Regions from separate parts of the Streptomyces sp. NPDC058697 genome, predicted to be linked through region 2. Evidence: riboswitches for the same ligand, from Rfam matches in the RefSeq annotation. Region 2 holds a riboswitch; each other region holds the start of a gene.
The links. A riboswitch is a leader RNA that binds a small molecule or an ion and turns the genes downstream of it on or off. The one in region 2 is predicted to bind S-adenosylmethionine.

Region 1 (7,548 bases), on a different contig from region 2:
GACCCGAAGGGCCTCGACCCCCGCCTGGCCCATACGGAACTGCTGGTCGCCTGCAACCCGTACAACGTGCTCTGCGGTGAGCGCGGCGTCGCCCGGGTCTTCGGTCCGCAGAAGGGCGCGACCCCCGCGCAGGTCGAGGAGCTGTCCGCGGGCCTGGAGAACTGGGCGTACGTCCTCACCCGGGACCTCCCGGTCACCTGCGACCTGTACGGCGGCCCCGGTACGGGTGCCTCCGGCGGCCTGGGCGCGGGGCTCGCCGCTCTCGGCGCCCGCCTCCTCCCCCGCTTCGAGGTGCTCCTCGACCATCTCGACCTGGACGCCCGCCTCGCCCGCGCCGACCTGGTCCTCACCGCCGAGGGTGCCCTGGACCACCAGACACCGCGCGGCAAGGTCCCGGCCGAGGTGGCCCGCCGCGCCAAGCTGAACGGACGCCCGGTCCTCGCCCTGGCGGGCACCCTCGGCGAGGGCGCCCACACGGTCCCGGGCGTGGACGCCTTCACCGGCATCCTGCCCGCCCCGATGGCCCTCGCCGAGGCCCTCGTACGAGCCTCCGAACTCCTCACCGACGCGACCGAGCGAGCCCTGCGGATGATCCTGCTGGGGGCGGGACTGCCACGAGCGGCGGGCGTGTGAGGGCGGCGGGGCGCGAACCTTCGCGCAGCCACCCGCCGGTCACACAGCCGGTCACACAGCCGGTCACACAGCCGGTCACACAGCCGGGACGCAACGCCCTTCCACTGTGCGGTAGTTCCACTTCGCGCCGTCGCTCACGAGTTCCTTGACGGCCCGGACGAACCGCTCGACGTGCTCGTCCGGGGTGCCGGCCCCGAAGCTGACCCGAATGGCGTTCAGGGACTTCTCGCCGGGCGCCGCCTCGGGGGCACCGCACTCGCCCTGGCTCTGCGGGTCACTGCCGAGGAGGGTGCGTACGAGCGGGTGCGCGCAGAACAGACCGTCCCGCACTCCGATGCCGTACTCGGCGGAGAGCGCGGCGGCGAAGTGCGAGCTGTTCCAGCCCTCGACGACGAAGGAGATGACACCGACGCGGGGCGCGTCGTCGCCGAAGAGCGAGAGGACGCGCACCTCGGGCACCTCGGCGAGCCCGGCCCTGACGGTGTCGATGAGGTGCTGCTCCCGGGCGACCAGCGTGTCGAAGCCGGCCTCGGTGAGGGCCTTGCAGGCGGAGGCGATGGAGTAGGCGCCGATGACGTTGGGCGACCCGGCCTCGTGCCGTGCGGCGCTCTCGTGCCACTCGACGTCGACGCCGCCGTCCACCCGCCGTGAGACCTTCCGCGAGGCACCTCCGCCCGCGAGGTACGGCTCGGCCTCGGTCAGCCAGTCGGCGCGTCCGGCGAGGACACCCGACCCGAAGGGCGCGTACAGCTTGTGCCCGGAGAAGGCGACCCAGTCGACGTCCAACTCCCGTACGGACACGGGGTGGTGGGGCGCGAGCTGGGCGGCGTCGAGCACGATCCGGGCGCCGTGCTCGTGGGCGGCGGCGGCCAGTTCCCGTACGGGCCACAGCTCGCCGGTGACGTTCGACGCGCCCGTGACGCACACGAGCGCCGGCCCGCGGGGGTCCCGCTCGGCGAGCGCACGCTCCAGCGTGGCGACGGCCTCGTCCGGGGTGCGCGGGGCGTTGAGGTAGGTGACGCGGGCGTCCCGCCACGGGAGCAGGGACGCGTGGTGCTCGGTCTCGAAGACGAAGACCTGGCAGTCGGCGGGGAGCGCGGCGGCGAGGAGGTTGAGCGAGTCGGTGGTGGACCGGGTGAAGACGACCTGGTCGCCGTCGCGGCAGTCGAGGAACTCCTCGACGGTCCTGCGGGCGTTCTCGAACAGGTCGGTGGACAGCTGGGAGAGGTACCCGGCCCCGCGGTGCACGCTCCCGTAGTACGGGGCGTACGCGGCCACGTCGTCCCACACCCGCTGCAGGGCCGGGGCGCTGGCGGCGTAGTCGAGCGCGGCGTAGGTGACCTCGCCGCCGGTGACGAGCGGGACCGTGACGTCCCGGCCCAGCACAGGCAGCGACGCGGAGGTGTCACGGCAGACGGCCTGGTCGGCGGCAGTGGAGGCAGCGGTGGAAACAGACATGGCGAACTCCTGTGAGGCAGGCGGGAACACCACGCGAGCGGGTGGAGCTCAAGCGTGGGTGAAGGGTGAAAAGGGGTGTGCGGAGGCGGGGCTCTACGCCCTATCGCATTCGCTTGCTCACAGAAGGCTCCCTCGGACGACCAGGACCCCTGGCGATACGAGGGGTCCGCGCTTGCCGTAGACCTCACTGCCTACGGCCTGGTCTTCACCCGGGGCACCCCGCCACGGACGGAGGGTTGCCGGACAGTCGGCCGGGGCCTGATGACTGTCGCTCATGACCTGCCTGCATCTTGCCACACGATGATCCGACCGCAACCCCGACGTCCGAATACCGGGACGGCCGGGGAGCGACGGGGCCTTTTCTCGCCCCCGCCGCCCCTACCCATTCCCGTCACTTACTCAGGGGCTCCGCCCCCGAACCCCCAAAAGACTGCGCAGTTCCCCGCGCCCCTGAAAAGGGGCGCGGGGAACTGCGCGACCAGCCACAACCCACCCGCAGCCGCTACGCGTTCGTCGCCGCCACCCACCGCTCCAGCGTGGCCTTCGCCGCCCCGGAGTCGATCGCGGCCGCCGCCTTCACCATCCCCGCCCGGAGCTGGTCCGCGAGCGGCCCGTCCCCCGGCGACAGAGCGACGAGCGCCGCCGCCGAGTTCAGCAGCACAGCGTCCCGCACAGGCCCGGTCTCCCCGTTCAGCAGCCGTCGGGCCACATCCGCGTTGTACGAGGCGTCGGCCCCCCGCAACGCCTCCACGGGCACCAGCTCGATCCCCACGTCACGCGGATCGAACGACTCCTCGCGCACCTTCCCGTCCCGCACGACCCACACCCGTGAGGTGGCCGTCGTCGTCAGCTCGTCCAGCCCGTCGTCACCGCGGAAGACGAGCGAGGAGTTGCCGCGCTCGGCGAACACCCCGGCCATGATCGGCGCCATCCGGGGATCGGCACACCCGACGGCCTGCGCCTTCACCTTCGCCGGATTGGTCAGCGGTCCGAGCGCGTTGAAGACCGTACGGATCCCCAACTGCCCGCGCGCGGCGCCCGCGTGGCGCATCGCGGGGTGGAACTTCGCCGCGAAGCAGAAGGTGATCCCGGCCGTCTCGGCGACCTGCGCCACCCGGTGTGTCGGCAGCTCCAGGTTGACCCCGAGCTTCTCCAGCACGTCGGACGCCCCGGAGGCCGAGGAGGCAGCCCGGTTGCCGTGCTTGACGACCTTGGCACCCGTCCCGGCGATGACGATCGCCGACATGGTGGAGATGTTGACGGTCTTCGCCCCGTCGCCGCCCGTACCGACGATGTCGACGGTGTCCCCCGGCACCTCGATCACGTTCGCGTGCTCGTACATCGCCTGGACGAATCCGACGATCTCCTCGACGGTCTCGCCCTTGGCCCGCAGCGCCACCACGAACCCGGCGATCTGCGCGTCGGTCGCCTCGCCCCGCATGATCAGGTCCATCGCCCAGGCGGTGTCCGCGGCGCTCAGGTCTCGTCCGTCCAGCAGGCCGTTCAGCAGGGCGGGCCAGGAACGGACCGCCGCGGTGTCGCCTCCTGCGGGGGTCACAGCGCTCATATGCCGCTCCTGGGTCGTCCGTCCCGCGATGGGGACGCCTGTGGGATGTGGGATTTTTCCCGTACTCCGTAGCCCGTAGTCCGTAGCTCGTTACGGGAACGGGTCCACCCTATCCAGCCCCGGGGACGGCAAAGAGCCCCGTCCGGGCAATGGACGGGGCTCCTGCCGTGGCGAACAGGTCGAAGATCAGTGGTGGCCGTGGCCGCTCGTGATCTCCTTGTACTCCTCGGCGGTGGGCTTCGGGATCTGGTTGTCCTCCCCGAAGTACGCGTTGCTGAGCTTGGCGCGCAGCTTCTGCGGGCCCTTCACCTTGCGCTCGACACCGTTCTCGTCGACCGCCGGGCCGATCGCGGCCGGCTCGTACTGCTCGTGCGCCGTGAGGGTGTGCAGAGCCTCCTGGCTGAGGGGCTCGTGGACCTCGATGAACTCACCGTGCGGCAGGCGCTTGATGATGCCCGACTCTCGGCCGTGCAGCACCTTGTCCTTGTCGCGGCGCTGGAGGCCGAGACAGATCCGCTTGGTGACGACGAACGCGATGACCGGTCCGACGAAGAACCCGACCCGGACGAACCAGGTGACCGAGTTGATCGACAGATGGAAGTGGGTCGCGACGATGTCGTTGCCACCGCCGATCAGCATGATCATGTACGCGGTCACCCAGGCGACACCGAAGGCCGTACGGGTCGGCGCGTTGCGCGGCCGGTCCAGGATGTGGTGCTCGCTCTTGTCCCCGGTGATCCAGGACTCGATGAACGGGTAGAGCGCGAGAATGCCGAGGAAGAGACCGAACAGCACCAGCGGGATGAACACACCCAGGACGAGTGTGTGACCCCAGAGGTTGATCTCCCAGCCGGGCATCGCGCGGATCAGACCCTCGGCGAAGCCCATGTACCAGTCCGGCTGGGCGCCCGTGGACACCTGGTCCGGCCGGTACGGTCCCAGCACCCAGATCGGGTTGATGGACGCGACCGCGGCCAGCACGGCGATGAAACCGAAGACCAGGAAGAAGAAGCCTCCGGCCTTGGCCATGTAGACCGGCAGCAGCGGCATGCCGACGACGTTCTTGTTGGTCTTTCCGGGACCCGCGAACTGCGTGTGCTTGTGGTAGAAGACCAGGATCAGGTGGCCGACCACGAGCCCGAGCATGATGCCGGGCAGCAGCAGGATGTGGATCGAGTAGAACCGCGAGACGAAGTCGCCGCCCGGGAACTCCCCGCCGAACAGGAAGAACGAGATGTACGTTCCGACGATCGGCGTGGCGAGGATCGCGCCCTGGGTGAAGCGGACGCCGGTGCCGGAGAGCAGGTCGTCCGGGAGCGAGTAGCCGGTGAACCCGGTGAACATGCCGAGGACGAACAGCAGGAAGCCGAACATCCAGTTGATCTCACGCGGCTTGCGGAACGCGCCGGTGAAGAACACGCGCATCATGTGCACGAACATGCCGGCCAGGAAGACGATGGCCGCCCAGTGGTGGATCTGCCGGATGAGCAGACCGCCGCGGACGTCGAAGCTGATGTCCAGCGTGGAGGCGAAGGCCTCCGACATCAGCTGCCCCTGCAGCGGGACATAGCTTCCGTGGTACTCGATCTCGTTCATCGAGGGGTGGAAGAACAGCGTCAGATACACACCCGTGAGGATGATGATGATGAAGCTGTAGAGGCAGATCTCGCCCAGCATGAAGGACCAGTGGTCCGGGAAGATCTTGCGCATGTTGGCCTTGGCCAGGGAGTAGATCCCCAGCCGGCCGTCGGCCCAGTCGGCGATCTTCTCGCCGGCCGGCGCCTTCTCGCGCGAGCGCGAGTCGGTGGTGGTCGTAGTGCTCATCCGCGCTCCCAGAATGCAGGACCGACAGGCTCGTCGAAGTCGCCGAGCGCCTGAAGGTAGCCCTCGTCGTTCACGCCGATGCGCAGCTGCGGCAGGGCGTGACCGGCCGGGCCGAAGATAACTCGGGCACCGTCGGCGAGGTCGAAGGTGGACTGGTGGCACGGGCAGAGAACGTGGTGCGTCTGCTGCTCGTACAGGGAGATCGGGCAACCGACGTGGGTGCAGATCTTCGAGTACGCCACGATGCCCTCGTGGGACCACTCGAGTTCACGCTTGTCCTTGATGTTGTCCGGCTGCAGCCGGACGATCATCAGGGCCGCCTTGGCGATCTCGGTCTGGAACTCGTGGGAGTGCTCCTCCAGGCCCTCGGGCTTGGCGAAGGTGAGCGAGCCGACGGCGACGTCGGAGGGGCGCAGCGGCTCGTTCGTGTTCATGTTGACGAGCTGCAGTCCCTTGCGCCACATCGTGTGCCGCAGCTTGTCCTCCGGCAGCGGACCGAGGTCGCGCAGCAGGACGATGCCGGACAGCGGGAACAGGGTCAGCGCGCCGAACATCGTGTTGCGGATCAGCTTGCGACGGCCGAGCGCGGACTCCTTGGCGCCCTGCTTGAAGTCGGCCAGCACCTTGGCCTTGACCTCGGGCTCCGCCGCGATGGCGTGGCGCTCGTCGGTCATCTCCTCGTCGGACATCAGGGTGCGGGCCCAGTGGACCGCACCCGCGCCGATGCAGAACAGCGCCAGACCGAGCGTCATGCCCAGGGCGAAGTTCAGTCCGCTGATGTGACCCAGCGGGAAGATGTAGACGATCTTGTCGGCGGGAATCGTGACGAACGCCGCGATGAAGCCGACCGTGGCCAGCATCGAGAGCGTGAACAGCAGGGCGACCGTGCGCTCGGACCGCTTGGCGGCCCGCTCGTCGATGTCCTGGATGCGGTGCTCGTGCGGCGGCAGACCGGGATCCGCGAACGGGTGCTTCTCGTCCGCGACACTCACGGCGCCGTGCGCGTGCTCGTCGTCGGCCCGCTCGGCGGGCAGGTTCTCTTCTGGGGTCTCTTGGCTACTCATGACTTCTTGGCCTTTGCGGTCCGGGCGGCGACCCACACGGCGACGGCGATCAGTCCGCCGAGACCGAAGACCCAGCCGAAGAGTCCTTCACTGACCGGCCCGAGGCCGCCCAGCTCCAGACCACCGGGGCTCTCCGAGTCGTCGCTGTTGACCGCGTCGAGGTACGCGATGATGTCCTGCTTGTTCTTCTCCGTCAGCGTGGTGTCGGGGAAGGACGGCATGTTCTGCGGGCCGGTCTGCATGGCCTCGTAGACGTGCTTCGGGTCGACATCCTCCAGCGTCGGGGCGTACTTGCCGTTCGTCAGCGCGCCGCCCTTGCCGGTGAAGTTGTGGCACTGGGCGCAGTTGGTACGGAAGAGCTCACCACCCTTGGCGATGTCCGCGCCCTCGGGGCTGTACTGGGCCTCGGTGGGCACTGTCGGACCGGCACCCAGCGAGGCGATGAACGCCGCGAGCTGGTCGATCTCGGCCTGCGAGTAGATGACCTTCTTCTTCGGAACCTGCGCGCCAGGCTGCTGGGCCGGCATGCGGCCGGTGCCGACCTGGAAGTCGACGGCCGCGGCGCCCACACCGACGAGACTCGGACCGTCAGTGGTGCCCTGACCGCCGGTGCCGTGGCAGCTGGCGCAGCCGACGGCGTAGAGCTTCTTGCCCTCGTCGATTGCTAGGGACTGGGCGGTTGTACCGGCCTGCGCCTCGTCCGCGGGCGCGAACGCGGTATACAGCCCCCCGGTGCATGCCAGCGCGAGGAGTAGGACGACGAGCGCCGCCAGCGGATGGCGTCGTCGTGCGGAGAGCTTTTTCACGGATTACCCCGGTGTCAGGATCTTCTGCGTCGATGCTTCTGGAATGTGCTCGGGAACGGGCCCGGCTACTTGATCATGTAGATCGTGGCGAAGAGGCCGATCCAGACGACATCGACGAAGTGCCAGTAGTAGGACACGACGATGGCGGCGGTCGCCTGCTCGTGCGTGAACCTGCGGGCGGCGTAGGTGCGCCCGA
Region 2 (7,548 bases):
CACGTCGGCGTCCGAGGCGATGTCCGCCGACGAGTCCGACGCGGATCTTGTCGGTTTCCTCGACGAGTTGCCCAACGCCGAGTTGTATCCCGTGGCCAAGACGTCCTGGGCGGCTGTCAGCGCGGACATCAAACAGCAGATAGGCAAGGCCGTGAGCCCGAAGGGCAGTCCGGCGGCGATTCTGGGGCAGTTGCAGAGGGCCGCTGCCGCGGAGGAGAACGCGTCTTAGCTCCGCTGGTTGGTCGTTGGTCGGGTGCGGGTCCGTGGGGGCTGGTCGCGCAGTTCCCCGCGCCCCTTTCGGGGCGGGGCTCTGTCGGTGGTAGCGGCTAGCGTGCTGGGCATGGAAGACGCGGAGCTGACACCCCAGGAGCTTGCCGTTCTTGCGTTGGAGCGGCGGGGGTGGGGTACGCCGGGGGCCAAGGAGCGGGCGATACGGGAGGAACTGGGGCTGGCCCCCGTCCGCTACTACCAACTCCTGAACGCCCTCCTGGACGCGCCGCGGGCTCTGGCCCACGACCCCGTCACGGTCAATCGGCTGCGACGGGTGAGGGATGTGCGCCGAGATGAGAGGGAGGGGTGAGGGTTTTCTTCGCCCCCGCCGCCCCTACCCATTCCCGTCCCCTGGGGCTCCGCCCCAGACCCCGTCCGTAGCGATTTCGGGTGCGGGTTCGTTGTGGCTGGTCGCGCAGTTCCCCGCGCCCCTAGGTGCCTAGGGGCGCGGGGAACTGCGCAGTCTTTTGGTCTTTTGGGGGTTCGGGGGCGGAGCCCCTGAGTCAGGGACGGGAATGGGTAGGGGCGGCGGGGGCGAAAGACTCCCCGGCCGCGGATAGGGTCGCGGCATGGCCAGTCACCCCGAGTCATCGTCGATGCCGACCCCCGTGACCCCGGCGGGCCGAGACGGCCTCGAAGCCATCATCGCGCGGCCCACCACCGCAGTCCTCGCATTCGACTTCGACGGCACCCTCGCCCCGATCGTCCCGGACCCAGAACAGGCCCGCGCCCACCCGGACGCCGTACCCGCCCTGGCGGCACTCGCCCCGAAGGTCGCCTCCGTCGCCGTAGTCACCGGACGACCGGCCGGCGTGGCCGTACGCCACGGCGGCTTCGCCGGAGTCCCCGGCCTGGAGCACCTCGTCGTGCTCGGCCACTACGGGGCGGAACGCTGGGACGCAGTCACCGGAACCGTCCAGGCCCCCGCCCCCCACCCCGGCGTGGCAGAGGCCCGCGCCGAACTCCCCGGCTTCCTCGACGCCATCGGCGCCTGGCAGGGCACCTGGATCGAGGAGAAGGGCAGGGCCGTCGCGGTCCACACCCGCCGCGCCCAGGACCCCCAGGCCGCCTTCGAGGCCCTCCGCGAACCCCTCGCCGAACTCGCCACCCGCCACGGCCTGATCGTCGAACCGGGAAGAATGGTCCTGGAACTGCGCCCGCCCGGCATGGACAAGGGCGTCGCCCTCATCGAGTACGTACGCGACGTCGGCGCCGAGTCGGTCATGTACTGCGGCGACGACCTCGGCGACCTCCCAGCCTTCGCCGCCGTGGACAAACTCCGCTCCGACGGCACCCACGGCCTCCTAGTCTGCAGCGGCAGCAACGAGGTCACAGAACTCTCCGACCGCGCGGACTTGGTGGTGGACGGCCCGGAGGGGGTAGTCCGCCTACTGGCTGCTTTGGCGACTGAGCTGGCGTAATTAAGGGGCGCGGGGAACTGCGCAATCTTTTTGCTTTTAGGGGCGCGGGGCGGTGACATTTGCGGCTCCGCCGCGGGGCGCGCCCAGCCCCCACACACCCGCACGGTCCAAACAACCCCGCGCCAGCGAACTACGAGTCCAGCGCCTGCAACTGGTCCAGAAACCACTGCGCCGGAGGCAAAGCGGTGGCAGCCGCAGCCAACCGCTTGGTCCTCTCCGCCCGTTCCCCCACCGGCATCGTCAACGCCTCATGCAACGCCCGGGCCGTCCCCGAAACGTCATACGGATTCACGACAACCGCATCCTCGCCCAACTCCTCGTACGCCCCCGCCTCCCGCGAAAGCACCAGCACGCACCCGTCGTCCGACACGACCGGCACCTCCTTGGCGACGAGGTTCATACCGTCCCGGATGGGGTTGACGAGGGCCACGTCCGCCAGCCGGTAGGACGCCAGGGAACGCGCGAAGTCGTCCTTGAGGTTCAGCAGGACCGGGGTCCAACCGGGCGTCCCGTACTGGGAGTTGATCTCGTCAGCGACCCGCTGCACCTCGGCCGTGTAGTCGCGGTAGACCGCCAGGTCCTGCCGCGACGGGTACGCGAACGCCACGTGCACCACCCGCTCGCGCCACTCCGGTCGGTCCTCCAGCAGCTCCCGGAACGCCAGCAGCCCGCGCACGATGTTCTTGGACAGCTCGGTCCGGTCCACCCGCACGATCGTCTTGCGGGCACTGCCGTCGGGAGCCGTGCCGATCTGCTCCCGCAGTACCGCCAGCCGCTCGTCCACGTCCGGCCGGTGCGAGCGCTCGCGCAGGAAGTCCGCGTCCGCCCCGAGCCCGTGCACCCCGATCCGCGTACCGGAGGGGATGCCGGGACCCAGGACGGCGTGACAGCAGTCCGTGAACGCGTCCGCCCACCGCTGGGTGAGGAACGCGGCCCGGTCCGCCCCGAGGATCCCGCCGAGCACCTTCGCCGCGATGTCGTCCGGCAGCAGCCGGAAGTACTCCGGCGGAGCCCAAGGGGTGTGCGAGAAGTGCCCGATCCGCAGGTCGGGGCGGAGCTCGCGGAGCATCCGCGGGACGAGGGTCAGGTGGTAGTCCTGCACGAGGACGGCCGCGCCCTCCGCGGCCTCCTCGGCCAGTGCCTCGGCGAAGGCGTGGTTGTACGTCTCGTACGCCGCCCACTGGCGCCGGAACTCCTTGTCGAAGACCGGCTCCAGCGGTGTCTGGTAGAGCAGGTGGTGGACGAACCACAGCGCGGAGTTGGCGATGCCGTTGTACGCGGCCTCGTGGGTGTCGGCGTCGATGTCCAGCATCCGTACGCCGTCCTCGCCCTCCCCGCGTCGTACGGCCTCGCGGTCGCCGTCGCCGAGGGCCGAGCACACCCACAGGGCACCCGCGTCCGGGCCGATCGCGGAGAGGCCGGAGACGAGGCCGCCTCCGCCGCGCTTGGCCGTGAGCGCCCCGGTCTCGTCCAGGGTGTACGCGACCGGGCCGCGGTTGGAGGCGACCAGGATGTTGTGGGTGGCGCGGGTGGAGACCATGCCTCGAAATCTAGCCCCCGCCGTAAACGCTCAAACGTTCCCACTCGCCGTGGTGCGTGAGGTGTGCCTCGCCTGGCCGCCGGTGGGGGCGGGCCGCGCAGTTCCCCGCGCCCCTTTTAGGGGCGCGGGGAACTGCGCAATCTTTTGCTTTTAGGGGCGCGGGGAACTGCGCGACCAGCCTCCGCGGCGCCGCAGACAACAACGGCGCACCCCGCGGAGCGCTACGCCGCTTTCCTCTCCACGTACTCCTCGATCTCCGCCATCGGCGGCCTCTCCTCCATGTCCACCGAGTACGTGCGGGGCTCGAAGCCGTTCTCGCCGCGTTCGAACTGGGTGAGGGAGGGGCGGATCATGTGGCCGCGGGCCAGCCGGAGCTGGGCGGTGCGGTAGATCGCGGCGGACATGCGGCCCAGGGCCTGGCCGTCCTGGTGGCGGTGTTTGCGGACGCCGACGTCGACCTGGGCCAGGGCGTCCAGGCCCACCAGGTGCAGCGAGTCGACCAGCATGCCCAGCTCGACGCCGTATCCGACGGGGAACGGGAGCTGTTCGAGGAGGGAGCGGCGGGCCGCGTACTCCCCGCCCAGCGGCTGGACGAAGCCGGCCAGCTGCGGCCAGTGCATGTTCAGCAGCGGGCGGGCCATGAGTTCGGTGACCCGACCCCCCTGACCTGCGGCGGAGCCCAGCGGGCGGTCGTACATCGCCTTGACGAGGTCCACGCCCGGTTCGGTGAGCAGCGGGCCGACGATCCCGGAGACGAAGTCCGCCGAGAACTCCTTCAGGTCCGCGTCGACGAAGGCCACGATGTCCCCGCGGGTGACGAGCAGCGAGCGCCACAGCACCTCGCCCTTGCCGGGGACGGCCGGCAGCCGGGGCAGGATCTCGTCCCGGTGCACGACACGGGCACCCGCCTCGGCGGCGACCTCGGAGGTGCGGTCCGTCGAACCCGAGTCGATCACCACGATCTCGTCGACGAGCGGCACCTTCCCGGTCATCAGCTCACGGCGGATGATCGCGACGATCTCGCCGACGGTCTCCTCCTCGTTGAGCGCGGGCAGTACGACACTCACCGTGGAGCCGTTGGCACGCTTCGCGGCGATGAGTTTCTTGAGCGGGCGGTCCTCGACGGACCAGGAGCGCGTGCTCAGCCAGCGCTCGACGTCTTCCAGCACGTGCGGCTCTCCCTTGCGTTCATTGGGATGCGTGTGCCCGCCGCGGCCTGCAGTGTGGGTTGCGTCACTGTCATCTCGCGGTTCGGACGGCTCTCTCCACCATCCAGGCCTTCGGTTACAGTCTTGAACAACGCTGATGACCATCGCATGTCGGGGGTCGTTGCGTGTACAACCAAATGCACGACCAGAAGCACGACCAAAACCACAACTGAATACCGCTCATCCAGAGGGGCAGAGGGATACGGCCCGTTGAAGCCCCGGCAACCCTCCAGCCGGTCTCGTCCTGATCATCGTCGTTCAGCGCAGCGAGGCTCCCGGCTAGGGAAGGTGCCAAATCCGTCTCACGGCGAAGTGCGTCGTGAGGAAGATGAGGAGAAAGGGCCTCGCCTCCATGGCTGCGCAGACAGTTGCAAGCACCACGAACTCCGCCCCCGCCGCGAACTCCGTCGACCTCGGCCCGGCCGCCGCGCTTTCCTGCCGTGAATGCGGCCACCGCGTCCCGCTCGGTCCGGTCTTCGCCTGCGAGGAGTGTTTCGGCCCGCTGGAGATCGCGTACGACTTCTCGGCCTATGACACCGAGGAGCTCCGCAAGCGGATCGAAGCGGGCCCCGCGAACATCTGGCGTTACGCGCCGCTGCTGCCCGTCCCCGCGGACGTGGCCGACAAGCCCAACATCAACCCCGGCTGGACCAAGCTCGTCCAGGCCGACAACCTTGCGCGCGAGCTGGGTGTCGAGGCCGGCAAGCTCTTCGTGAAGGACGACTCGGGCAACCCGACGCACTCCTTCAAGGACCGGGTCGTCGCCCAGGCGCTGGAGGCCGCGCGTGCCTTCGGCTTCACCACCCTCTCCTGCTCCTCCACCGGCAACCTCGCCGGCGCGGTGGGTGCCGCCGCCGCGCGCGCCGGTTTCCGTTCCTGCGTGTTCATCCCGCACGACCTGGAGCAGGGCAAGGTCGTCATGGCCGCGGTCTACGGCGGCGAGCTCGTCGGCATCGAGGGCAACTACGACGACGTGAACCGCTTCTGCTCCGAGCTGATCGGCGACCCGGCCGGCGAGGGCTGGGGCTTCGTCAACGTCAACCTGCGTCCGTACTACGCGGAGGGCTCCAAGACCCTCGCGTACGAGATCTGTGAGCAGCTCGGCTGGCGGCTGCCGGACCAGCTGGTCGTCCCGATCGCCTCCGGCTCGCAGCTCACGAAGATCGACAAGGGGCTGCAGGAGCTGATCAAGCTCGGGCTTGTCGAGGACAAGCCGTACAAGATCTTCGGTGCGCAGGCCGAGGGCTGCTCGCCGGTCTCCGTGGCGTACAAGGCCGGGCACGACGTCGTACGGCCGCAGAAGCCGAACACGATCGCGAAGTCGCTCGCGATCGGAAACCCGGCGGATGGTCCTTACGTTCTCGATATCGCCCGGCGTACGGGTGGGGCCGTCGAGGACGTGAACGACGAGCAGGTGGTCGACGCGATCAAGTTGCTCGCGCGGACCGAGGGGATCTTTGCGGAGACCGCCGGTGGTGTGACGGTGGGGGTGGCGAAGAAGCTGATCGAGAATGGTCTGCTGGATCCGAGTCTGACCACTGTGGTGCTCAACACCGGGGATGGTCTGAAGACCTTGGATGCGGTTGCTTCCGACACGGGGTTGACTGCGACCATTCGCCCGAACCTGGACTCTTTCCGTGAGGCTGGGCTCGGCTAGTCGTTTCATCCTGCGGGCGCGTGGGGGCTGGTCGCGCAGTTCCCCGCGCCCCTTAAAAGCCAAAAGACTGCGCAGTTCCCCGCGCCCCTCGACGGGGGCGCTTCGCACCCCGACGGAGGTCTTGACCCCATGAGCGTCAACGTTCGTATCCCCACCATCCTGCGTACCTACACGGGCGGTCAGGCCGAGGTTGCTGCCGAGGGGGCGACTCTCGGCGCGGTCATCGCCGATCTGGAGAAGAACCACGCCGGGATCGCCGCCCGGGTCCTGGACGACCAGGGGCAGCTGCGCCGGTTCGTCAACGTGTACGTGAACGACGACGACGTCCGCTTCGAGCAGGGTCTTGAGACGGCGACGCCGGACGGGGCCGGGGTGTCGATCATTCCCGCGGTCGCCGGCGGCTGACCGTCGGGCGGCGCCCCGAGGGCTGATTATTACCTTCGGTAACGGCCGTCACCGAGAGTTCATCGAATTGCCCCCTCCGTGAGAGAAGCGGAGGGGGCAATTCTGTATGGTTGAGCGCGGTACAGTTGGGGAACCTGCTTCGATCCGCACGCCGGGCGCATTGAGATCCCGCCCGAAGCCCGACAAGAAGTAGCCAAAGTGCCCCGCCTTTTTGAGCCTTTTATGGCATTCATGGGGCCCGACTTGCCCTGAATCTTCGTGAATTCTTCACATATTCCCGATCGGTCGTGCCCGGAATTCTCGTCGGATTGACCTGTTGCAGACGGCAGTTGGACGGATACATTCAGCCGCGGTCGACGCGTTCCGGCGCACACCCCCAACCGTTGGGGGGTGAGGTCTGACCCGGATCCGCGAAGTGCGGGTCTGTGCAAGGGCCAGTAATAGGGGAGTTAGGCATGGCTCAGGGCACCGTCAAATGGTTCAACGCGGAGAAGGGGTACGGCTTCATCGCGGTCGACGGTGGTGCGGATGTTTTCGTCCACTACAGCGCGATTCAGATGGACGGCTACCGCACCCTGGAAGAGGGTCAGCGGGTCGATTTTGAGATCTCGCAAGGCCAGAAGGGGCCGCAGGCGGACATGGTCCGACTGGCGACCGGCTGAAGCACGCGCCGACTTACTGCAGCGACGTTCTTCTTCCGAAGGGCTCGCACCCCACCGGGTGCGGGCCCTTCGGCACGCCCGCGCGCCGTCCACTGCTTCACTTCCCCCACTGCTCCCACCTGCTCCCACCTGCGGATCATCCTGAGCCGCTTGCACTCGCATGGGTCGAGTGCTAATCATTGGCGTTAGCACTCTGAAGGTGAGAGTGATAACGAGGACCGGGTCGGTGAGGCCCGCTGGCCGGGTGGGGCAAGGAACCACGAGGTCGGCAGGCCGTCCGTCGCGGGCGCGGGCGCGGTCCTGGAGATTCCACCCCAGTCCGGGAGGACCACTTCACATGGCCAAGATCATCGCGTTCGACGAGGAGGCACGGCGCGGTCTCGAG
Region 3 (7,548 bases), on a different contig from region 2:
GTGCTGGAACGCGTCCTCGGGCTGCCCCATGACCTGGCACGCGAAGTCGTTCATCCGCAGGTAGCGCTGTCCGGTGTCGAAGATCGACATGGACATCGACGCCTGCTTGAAGGCCAGCTCGCCCAGGGGCCGCTTGTCCAGGGTCCGCTCGCCCGGGGTCCGCTTGTCCAGGGTCCGCTCGCCCGGGATCCGCTCGCCGGGGGGCCGCTCACCCGCTTCCGTGGTCGCGGTGACGACGAACCCCGGCCGCGGCCCCTTCCCGCCCTGCAGCGGGCACATCCGCAGCGCCAGCTCCAGCCGCCGCCCGTCCTTGTGGCGTACGGCCACGACCGCGTCGCCGTGTGTCAGCAGAGCCCGCCGGGCCGCCGCGGGCTCCCCCGCCACCAGCTCCGACGCCGGCCGGCCGGTCACGTCCTCGGCCGTGTGCCCCGTCAGCAGCCGCGCGCCCTCGCTCCAGCCCGTGACATTGCCGCTCGCGTCGACCACCGCCATGGCGTCACCGGCCGTGGCCGCCGGTCCTCCGTCGCGCGGCAATGTCACCATGTGTACAAGAATGGTCCCCTTCGGCATCCGCATCAAGCCAGATCACGAAGCCACGCGCTCACCCGGCCCATCGACGTCGGCATCGGCATTCGTACGGGAATCGGGATGGGCCAGGCCCAGGTGGTCGCGCAGGGTCGTGCCCTCGTACTCCGTACGGAACACTCCGCGCTCCTGGAGCAGCGGGACCACCGTGTCGGCGAAGGCGTCGAGGCCGCCGGGGGTGATGTGCGGGACGAGGATGAAGCCGTCGCTCGCGTCGGCCTGGACGAATTCGTCGATGGTGGCCGCGACCGTGGCCGGGGAGCCGACGAAGTTCTGGCGGTTGCCGGTCTCGATGACCAGGTCGCGGATGGACCAGTTGTTGGCGGCCGCGCGCTCCCGCCACTCACGGGCGGTGGCCAGCGGGTCGCGGTACATCCGCACCTGTGCCCGGCCGCGCGCGATGGTGTGCTCGCCGAGGTCGGGGTCGATGTCGGGCAGCGGGCCGTCGGGGTCGTACGCGGACAGGTCGCGGTTCCAGACGAACTCCAGGTGCTTGATGGCGGTCGCCCCACTGACCTGCCGGCGGCGCACCTCGCGGGCCAGTTCCTCCGCCTCCGCGTCGGTGTCGCCGAGGACGAAGGTCGCGGCGGGCAGGATCAGCAGCTGGTCGGGCGTACGGCCGTAGCGGGCCAGGCGTCCCTTGACGTCCGTGTAGAACGCCTGGCCGTCCTTGAGGGTGGCGTACCGGCTGAAGATCGCGTCGGCGCCTGCGGCGGCGAACTCGCGGCCCTCCTCGGAGTCGCCGGCCTGGAAGATCACCGGGCGGCCCTGCGGGGAGCGCGGCACGTTGAACTGCCCCTCGATGTCGAAGTGTTGGCCCTGGTGGACGAAGGCGCCGGCCTTCGCATCGCGCAGGAAGGTGCCGGTGTCCTGGTCTGCGACGATCTCGTCGCCGTGCCAGGAGTCGAAGAGTTCGTTCGCGGTGGCCAGGAACTCCTTGGCCCGGGAGTAGCGCTCGTTCTGCGGGAGGAAGCCGCCGCGGCGGAAGTTCTCGCCGGTGAAGGCGTCCCAGGAGGTGACGACGTTCCAGGCGGCGCGCCCGTCCGAGAGGTGGTCGAGGCTGGCGAACTGGCGGGCCACCTCGTAGGGCTCGTTGAAGGTGGAGTTGATGGTGCCGGTCAGGCCGAGATGCTGGGTGACGGCGGCTAGCGCGGTGAGGACGGTGAAGGTGTCGGGGCGGCCGACGACGTCCAAGTCGTAGATCCTTCCGCCCTGTTCGCGCAGTCGCAGCCCTTCGGCGAGGAACAGGAAGTCGAACTTGGCGCGTTCGGCGGTCCGTGCGAAGTGCGCGAAGGAGCTGAACTCGATGTGGCTGCCGGCCTCCGGGTCGCTCCACACCGTGGTGTTGTTGACGCCGGGGAAGTGGGCGGCCAGGTGGATCTGCTTCAGCGGCTTGCTCATGGTCCTGCGGTCTCCGTCCGGCTCAGGCGGTGGCGTTGGCAGCGGCGGTGGCGTCGGCGGCAGCGCCAGTGGCGTTGGCGGCGTAGCGGTTGGCCGGGCGGGCGAGTCCGAGCAGTCCGCGCAGGGTGTCGGCCTCGTAGGCGCGACGGAAGGCGCCCCGGCGCTGGAGTTCGGGGACCAGGCCCCGGGTGATGGCCGGCAGGTCGTGGCCGAGGACTGCGGGGCGCAGCCGGAATCCGCTCAGCCCGGCCGACCACAACTCCTGGAGCAGGTCGGCGAGTTGGGCGGGCGTGCCGGTGAACACGCGGGCATCGCTGGTGAACGGCGCTCCCGCGAGGGCGTCGAGACGGTCCTTGCGGGCGGCCGCGACGGACGGATCCTCGTCGAGGAGAACCACCAAGTCGCCGAAGACGTGCAGGGGTTGGCCGGCGCGGCCGGCGAGGGCCTGTTCGGCGCGGATCTCGGCGACGATCGCGCGGGCCTGGTCGGTGTCGTGCGGGGTGACGTAGCCGATGTCGGCGGCGCGGGCCACCAGCCGGTACGGGACACTCTGGTGCGCGAGGGCGCTGACGACGGGCTGGCCCTGGGGCGGGCGCGGGGTGATGGAGGGGCCCTTGACGCTGAAGTGCGGGCCCTCGAAGTCGATGTAGTGGAGCTTGTCGCGGTCGACGAAGCGGCCGGTGGCCACGTCCCGGATCTCGGCGTCGTCCTCCCAGCTGTCCCAGAGCCTGCGCACGACCTCGACGTAGTCGGCCGTCTCGTCGAAGAGTTCGGTCACCACGTCCTGCGTGGCCGGGCTGTCGTAGGCGTCCAGTCGGGGCAGCGTACGGCGGCCGAAGTGCGCGGCCTCGTTCTGTCGTGCCGTCAACTGCACCCGCAGGCCCGCCCGGCCGGAGCTCACATAGTCGAGGGTGGCGATGGCCTTGGAGATGTGGAACGGCTCCGTGTGCGTGGCCACCACGGTCGGCACCAGACCTATGTGGCGGGTCAACGGTGCAATGCGCGCGGCGATGAGCACGGCGTCGAGCCGGCCGCGGACCTGGTCGGTCCGTCCGTCCGGCTCGATGAAGTGCGAGGACTGCAGGCCCAGGCCGTCCTCGAAGGTCACGAAGTCGAGGAGACCGCGCTCGGCCTCGGCGACGAGGCCGGCCCAGTACCCGGCGGTGAACAGTTCCCGGGGCCGGGCCACCGGTTCGCGCCAGGCGGCGGGGTGCCAGCCGGCGCCGTCGAGCGCCACGGCGAGGTGCAGCTGCGCTGAAGAGGGCAGGGCAGAAGGTGCTGAGGACACGGGACGTGTGCCTTCCTGATCGACCGTACGAGAAAGCCGGCCCTCACCGGAGGGCGCGGCCGCGGGGGATACAGGTCAGGAGCAACAGAGCGCGCCGGCTACGCGCAGCAGGTCGATGTGCGGCCGGGAGTAGAGGCGTACGCGATGGAGCGGGGCGGCCTTCGGGACGTTGCGGCGGGACACGGTTCGCGCTCGCACCTGCGTCACCTCCGCCCTTCCGGCCCGGCGGACGGACGTCCGGCCGACCTCGCGTTCGCGGGCCCTCGATCGGGCACCGCCTCCTCGTCAACGGGCACAACAGTACGGCTGTGCCTTTTCTTCCTGCCACAGGGAGATCTTTGTTGAGGGCTCCTCATCACAGGGGATCACAGGGGATCACAGGGGACGAAGCCGGTCCGGCGGCTCCGGCGGCCGGCTGCCCAGCTGTTGAGACGCCGTCTTGACGGTCACGCTGAGCGCATCAACACTGACGGAGACGGTCACGATTGCCAGCGCCCGTCGTGCGGGGACTCCCCGTTCGTGCGGTCATCGGCCCCGGCCCGCTGGCAGGCAACCCTTCCACCGCGACGGGGTGCCCCGGGTGACGACCGGGTTCCGCCGGAGCGGCGGGGCAAGCGTGGTCTCGCGTCTCGCGAGCCCCGACGGCAGGACCGGTGGGAATTGTCCAGGAACGGCTTGACGAGGCGCCTGCACATCGATTTGTCGCGTGTCTCCAGCGCTTACTGATCCGCTACGCGTCCGACCGATCCGGACCTGTACGGCAGCGCAGTCACTCCGTTCCGCCACTGGCGCCCACGAGGCGGCCAGGGCCCCCGCGTCCCCCTGGAGAGTCATGCCCGAGACAGTTTCCCGCGGTTCCAGCAGCCCTGACACCTTCACGACGACGGCCTCCCGTGCGGCCACCGCCCACTCGTCCGGCCGCGGCGCGGCCGCCGTCGGTACGTCCGTCCCCGGTCCGGCCGCCCGTCCGCACCGCTTCCGCGGCCGTATCGGTGTCGGTCTCGCCGGCGGCTTCTACCCGGCGCCGCACCGCTATCAGCTGTATCTGTCCGAGGCCTGTCCCTACTCGGGGCGTGTGGCGGTCGTCCTCGACCTGCTCGGCCTCAAGGGCTCGCTCACCACCACGGTCCTGAAGCTCCCCGCCGAGACGCCGGACGCCTTCGCATCGCTGCGCGGCGCCTACGAGGCGACCTGGCACCACTACGACGGCCCGCTCACCGCACCCGCGCTGTGCGACCGCTGGAGCGGACGCGTCGTCAGCAACCACGCGCCCGACATCCTCCGCGACCTCGCCGGCCTGCTCGCCGACGGAGCGTGCGAGTCCGCCCTGGACCGGCTCGACCGGCAACTCGCCCGCCACCCCTATGTGTTGGGCGATGAGCTCAGCACCGCGGACAGGGACCTCTGGGTGACGCTCACCCACCTCGACCACTTCAACGCGGCCGGCACCCTCGCCGCGTACCGCCACATCGAGGAGTACGTACGACGCCTCGGCGATCACCCGGACCTCTCCGTCGACGAGCGCTGACCGCTGAGCGCAGGCACACGGCCAGGTGTGACAACTGCGCGGCAGTGGGCCGGAATACCCCTTCCGGATATGCCGATGAGGGAGATAGAGAAAGGGAATAGTGAGGGAGTTGTAAAACGGCGGGCGGGGGACGCATGCGCATTCAGGTACTCGGGCCGGTCTGCGCCTGGCGGGACGGCACCCGTCTCGACCTCGGTTCGCCCCAGCGCCGCGCGGTACTCGCCCTGCTCGCCGTGTCCCGTGGACAGCAACTGCCGTTCTTCGGGATCGCGGACGCGCTGTGGGGCGAGCGCCCGCCGGCGACCGCGTCGAACGTCGTCCAGACCCACATCAAGCACCTGCGCCACCTGCTGGAACCGGACCGGCCACCACGCGCCCGGAGCGCGGTGCTCCCCCGGCTCGGCGACGGCTACGCGCTGCGGGTCCCGCACGGCGCCATCGATCTGCTGCGCTTCAGGGCCCTGGTCGCCGGGGCGGTGACCGTACGACGGGACGGCCGGGGCGGCGGCCAGGAGCGGGCCGCCGCGCTGCTGACCGAGGCGCTCGGGCTGTGGCAGCAACCGCCCCTCGCGGACCTGCCCTTCCTCTCCGCGCACCCGATGGTCGTCGCGCTGGCGGAGGAACATCGTGGTGCGGTCGCCCAGTACGGCGAGGCCATGATCGCGGCGGGCCGGAGCGCCGACGCGCTGCCCGTCCTGGAGGAGGCCGCGGTCGCGCAGCCGCTGGACGAGGACGCCCAGGCCCGGCTCATCCGGGCGTACGAGGCCGTCGGGCGACGTGACCAGGCGGTCGCCGTCTACCGGCGGAGCCGCCGTCGGCTGGCCGACGAGCTCGGCGTCGACCCCGGCCCCGCGCTGGCCGAGGCGTATGCCGCCCTGCTGCGCCGCCGCCCCCGGCCTTCCGCTCCCGGCGGCGGCCATGACACGGCAGGTGCCGCCGAGTTGGCCGCGCAGGTGCCCGCCCACGTACCCCCGTACCCGCCCTCGGCGCACCGATTACCCGCGCAACTCCCGGCCGACGTACCCGATTTCGCGGGCCGTGACCCCGAACTGTCCGCACTGGACCGACTGTTGGCCGCTGCGGCGGACAGCCCGACGGCCGGGGCCGTCTCGGTCGTCTCCGGCACGGCCGGAGTGGGGAAGACCGCACTGGCCGTGCACTGGGCGCACCGCACGCGGCACCGGTTCCCCGACGGCCAGCTCTACGTCAACCTGCGCGGCTACGACCCGGAGCGCCCCATGCCTCCCGGCGACGCCCTCACTCGGTTCCTCACCGTTCTCGGGGTCCCCGGTGACGCGGTCCCGCTCGACGTCGACGACCGCGCGAGCCGGTTCCGGACCGAACTGGCCGACCGGCGCATGCTGGTGGTCCTGGACAACGCCCTTTCCGAGGAACAGGTCCGCCCGCTGCTTCCCGGCTCGCCGGCCTGTTCGGTCGTGGTCACCAGCCGGGACAGCCTCACGGGACTGGTGGCCCTGCACGGCGCCCGCCGCATCGCTCTGGGCCCGCTCCCGCCGCCCGACGCGGTCGCCCTGCTGCGCACGCTCGTCGGTGCGCGTGTCGACGCCGAGCCGGGGCCGGCCGCCGCCCTGGCCGAACAGTGCGCGCGTCTCCCGCTGGCGCTCCGGGTCGCGGCCGAACTCGCCGTCGCCCACCCGTCGTCACGGCTGGCGGACCTGGTGGCGGAGCTGGCCGACCAGCAGCGACGGCTCGACCTCCTGGACGCGGGCGGCGACCGGCGCGCGGCGGTGGAGGCGGTCTTCTCCTGGTCCTACGAACGACTCCCCGCCCCGGCCGCCCGCACCTTCCGCCTACTGAGCCTGCACCCGGGCCCGGAGGCGGACGCACACGCGGTCGCGGCGCTGATCGGCGAGGCACCGGGCGAATCACCGTCCCTCGTGCCGGGCGGGGATCCGACCCGTGTGCCGGGCGAGACGCCGACCCGTTTGCCGGGCGAGGAACCGAGCCGCGCCCCGAGCCCCACGCGCGACGAGAGACCCGGGCACCTGCCGGGCGCCTCGCCGGGCCAGGCGCCGGGCAGCGCGCCGGGCGAGGATCCGACCCATGCCCCGGGCTGGGAGCCGACCCGCGTGCCGGGCGAAGAGCCGGCCCACGCCCCGGGCGCGAAGCCGACCCGCGTGCCAGGCAAACAGCCGACCCACGCCCCGGGCCCCACGCGGGAGGAGAGACCCAGGCACCTGCCGGGCGCCTCGCCGGGCCAGACGCCGACCCGCGTGCCGGGCGGGGAGCCGACCCACGCCACGGGCGAGAAGCGGGACGAGAGACCCGGGCACCTGCCGGGCGCCTCGCCGGGCCAGGCGCCGGGCAGCGCGCCGGGCGAGGATCCGACCCATGCCCCGGGCTGGGAGCCGACCCGCGTGCCGGGCGAAGAGCCGGCCCACGCCCCGGGCGCGAAGCCGACCCGCGTGCCAGGCAAACAGCCGACCCACGCCCCGGGCCCCACGCGGGAGGAGAGACCCAGGCACCTGCCGGGCGCCTCGCCGGGCCAGACGCCGACCCGCGTGCCGGGCGGGGAGCCGACCCACGCCACGGGCGAGAAGCGGGACGAGAGACCCGGGCACCTGCCGGGCGCCTCGCCGGGCCAGGCGCCGGGCAGCGCGCCGCGCGAGGATCCGACCCATACCCCGGGCGAGGAACCGACCCGCGTGCCGGTCGAAGAACCGACCCGCGTGCCGGTCGAAGAACCGACCCACGCCCCGGGCCCCACGCCGGACGAAAGACCCGG

Region 1: it holds a riboswitch for S-adenosylmethionine, as region 2 does, so the genes downstream of both, ACFWXQ_RS41700 (aminotransferase class V-fold PLP-dependent enzyme) here and thrC (threonine synthase) in region 2, are expected to answer to the same signal.
Region 3: it holds a riboswitch for S-adenosylmethionine, as region 2 does, so the genes downstream of both, ACFWXQ_RS03765 (glutathione S-transferase C-terminal domain-containing protein) here and thrC (threonine synthase) in region 2, are expected to answer to the same signal.

Annotation. Positions count from the first base shown of each region.
Region 1 is NZ_JBHXSU010000032.1:28,258-35,805, forward strand. Features, by position in the region: gene ACFWXQ_RS41695 (glycerate kinase) at 1-633, shown strand, start outside; gene ACFWXQ_RS41700 (aminotransferase class V-fold PLP-dependent enzyme) at 709-2,091, opposite strand; SAM riboswitch class IV at 2,255-2,371, opposite strand; gene trpD (anthranilate phosphoribosyltransferase) at 2,594-3,658, opposite strand; gene ACFWXQ_RS41710 (cytochrome bc complex cytochrome b subunit) at 3,845-5,482, opposite strand; gene ACFWXQ_RS41715 (Rieske 2Fe-2S domain-containing protein) at 5,479-6,546, opposite strand; gene ACFWXQ_RS41720 (c-type cytochrome) at 6,543-7,352, opposite strand; gene ACFWXQ_RS41725 (heme-copper oxidase subunit III) at 7,418-7,548, opposite strand, start outside.
Region 2 is NZ_JBHXSU010000023.1:96,542-104,089, forward strand. Features, by position in the region: gene ACFWXQ_RS36910 (extracellular solute-binding protein) at 1-229, shown strand, start outside; gene ACFWXQ_RS36915 (DUF3263 domain-containing protein) at 341-580, shown strand; gene otsB (trehalose-phosphatase) at 840-1,691, shown strand; gene ACFWXQ_RS36925 (trehalose-6-phosphate synthase) at 1,822-3,231, opposite strand; gene ACFWXQ_RS36930 (glucosyl-3-phosphoglycerate synthase) at 3,453-4,400, opposite strand; SAM riboswitch class I at 4,617-4,774, shown strand; gene thrC (threonine synthase) at 4,792-6,096, shown strand; gene ACFWXQ_RS36940 (MoaD/ThiS family protein) at 6,226-6,501, shown strand; gene ACFWXQ_RS36945 (cold-shock protein) at 6,957-7,163, shown strand; gene groL (chaperonin GroEL) at 7,501-7,548, shown strand, end outside.
Region 3 is NZ_JBHXSU010000001.1:879,896-887,443, forward strand. Features, by position in the region: gene ACFWXQ_RS03745 (SpoIIE family protein phosphatase) at 1-543, opposite strand, end outside; gene ACFWXQ_RS03750 (NtaA/DmoA family FMN-dependent monooxygenase) at 586-1,986, opposite strand; gene ACFWXQ_RS03755 (LLM class flavin-dependent oxidoreductase) at 2,009-3,274, opposite strand; gene ACFWXQ_RS03760 (putative leader peptide) at 3,350-3,472, opposite strand; SAM riboswitch class IV at 3,752-3,897, shown strand; gene ACFWXQ_RS03765 (glutathione S-transferase C-terminal domain-containing protein) at 4,107-4,802, shown strand; gene ACFWXQ_RS03770 (tetratricopeptide repeat protein) at 4,937-7,548, shown strand, end outside.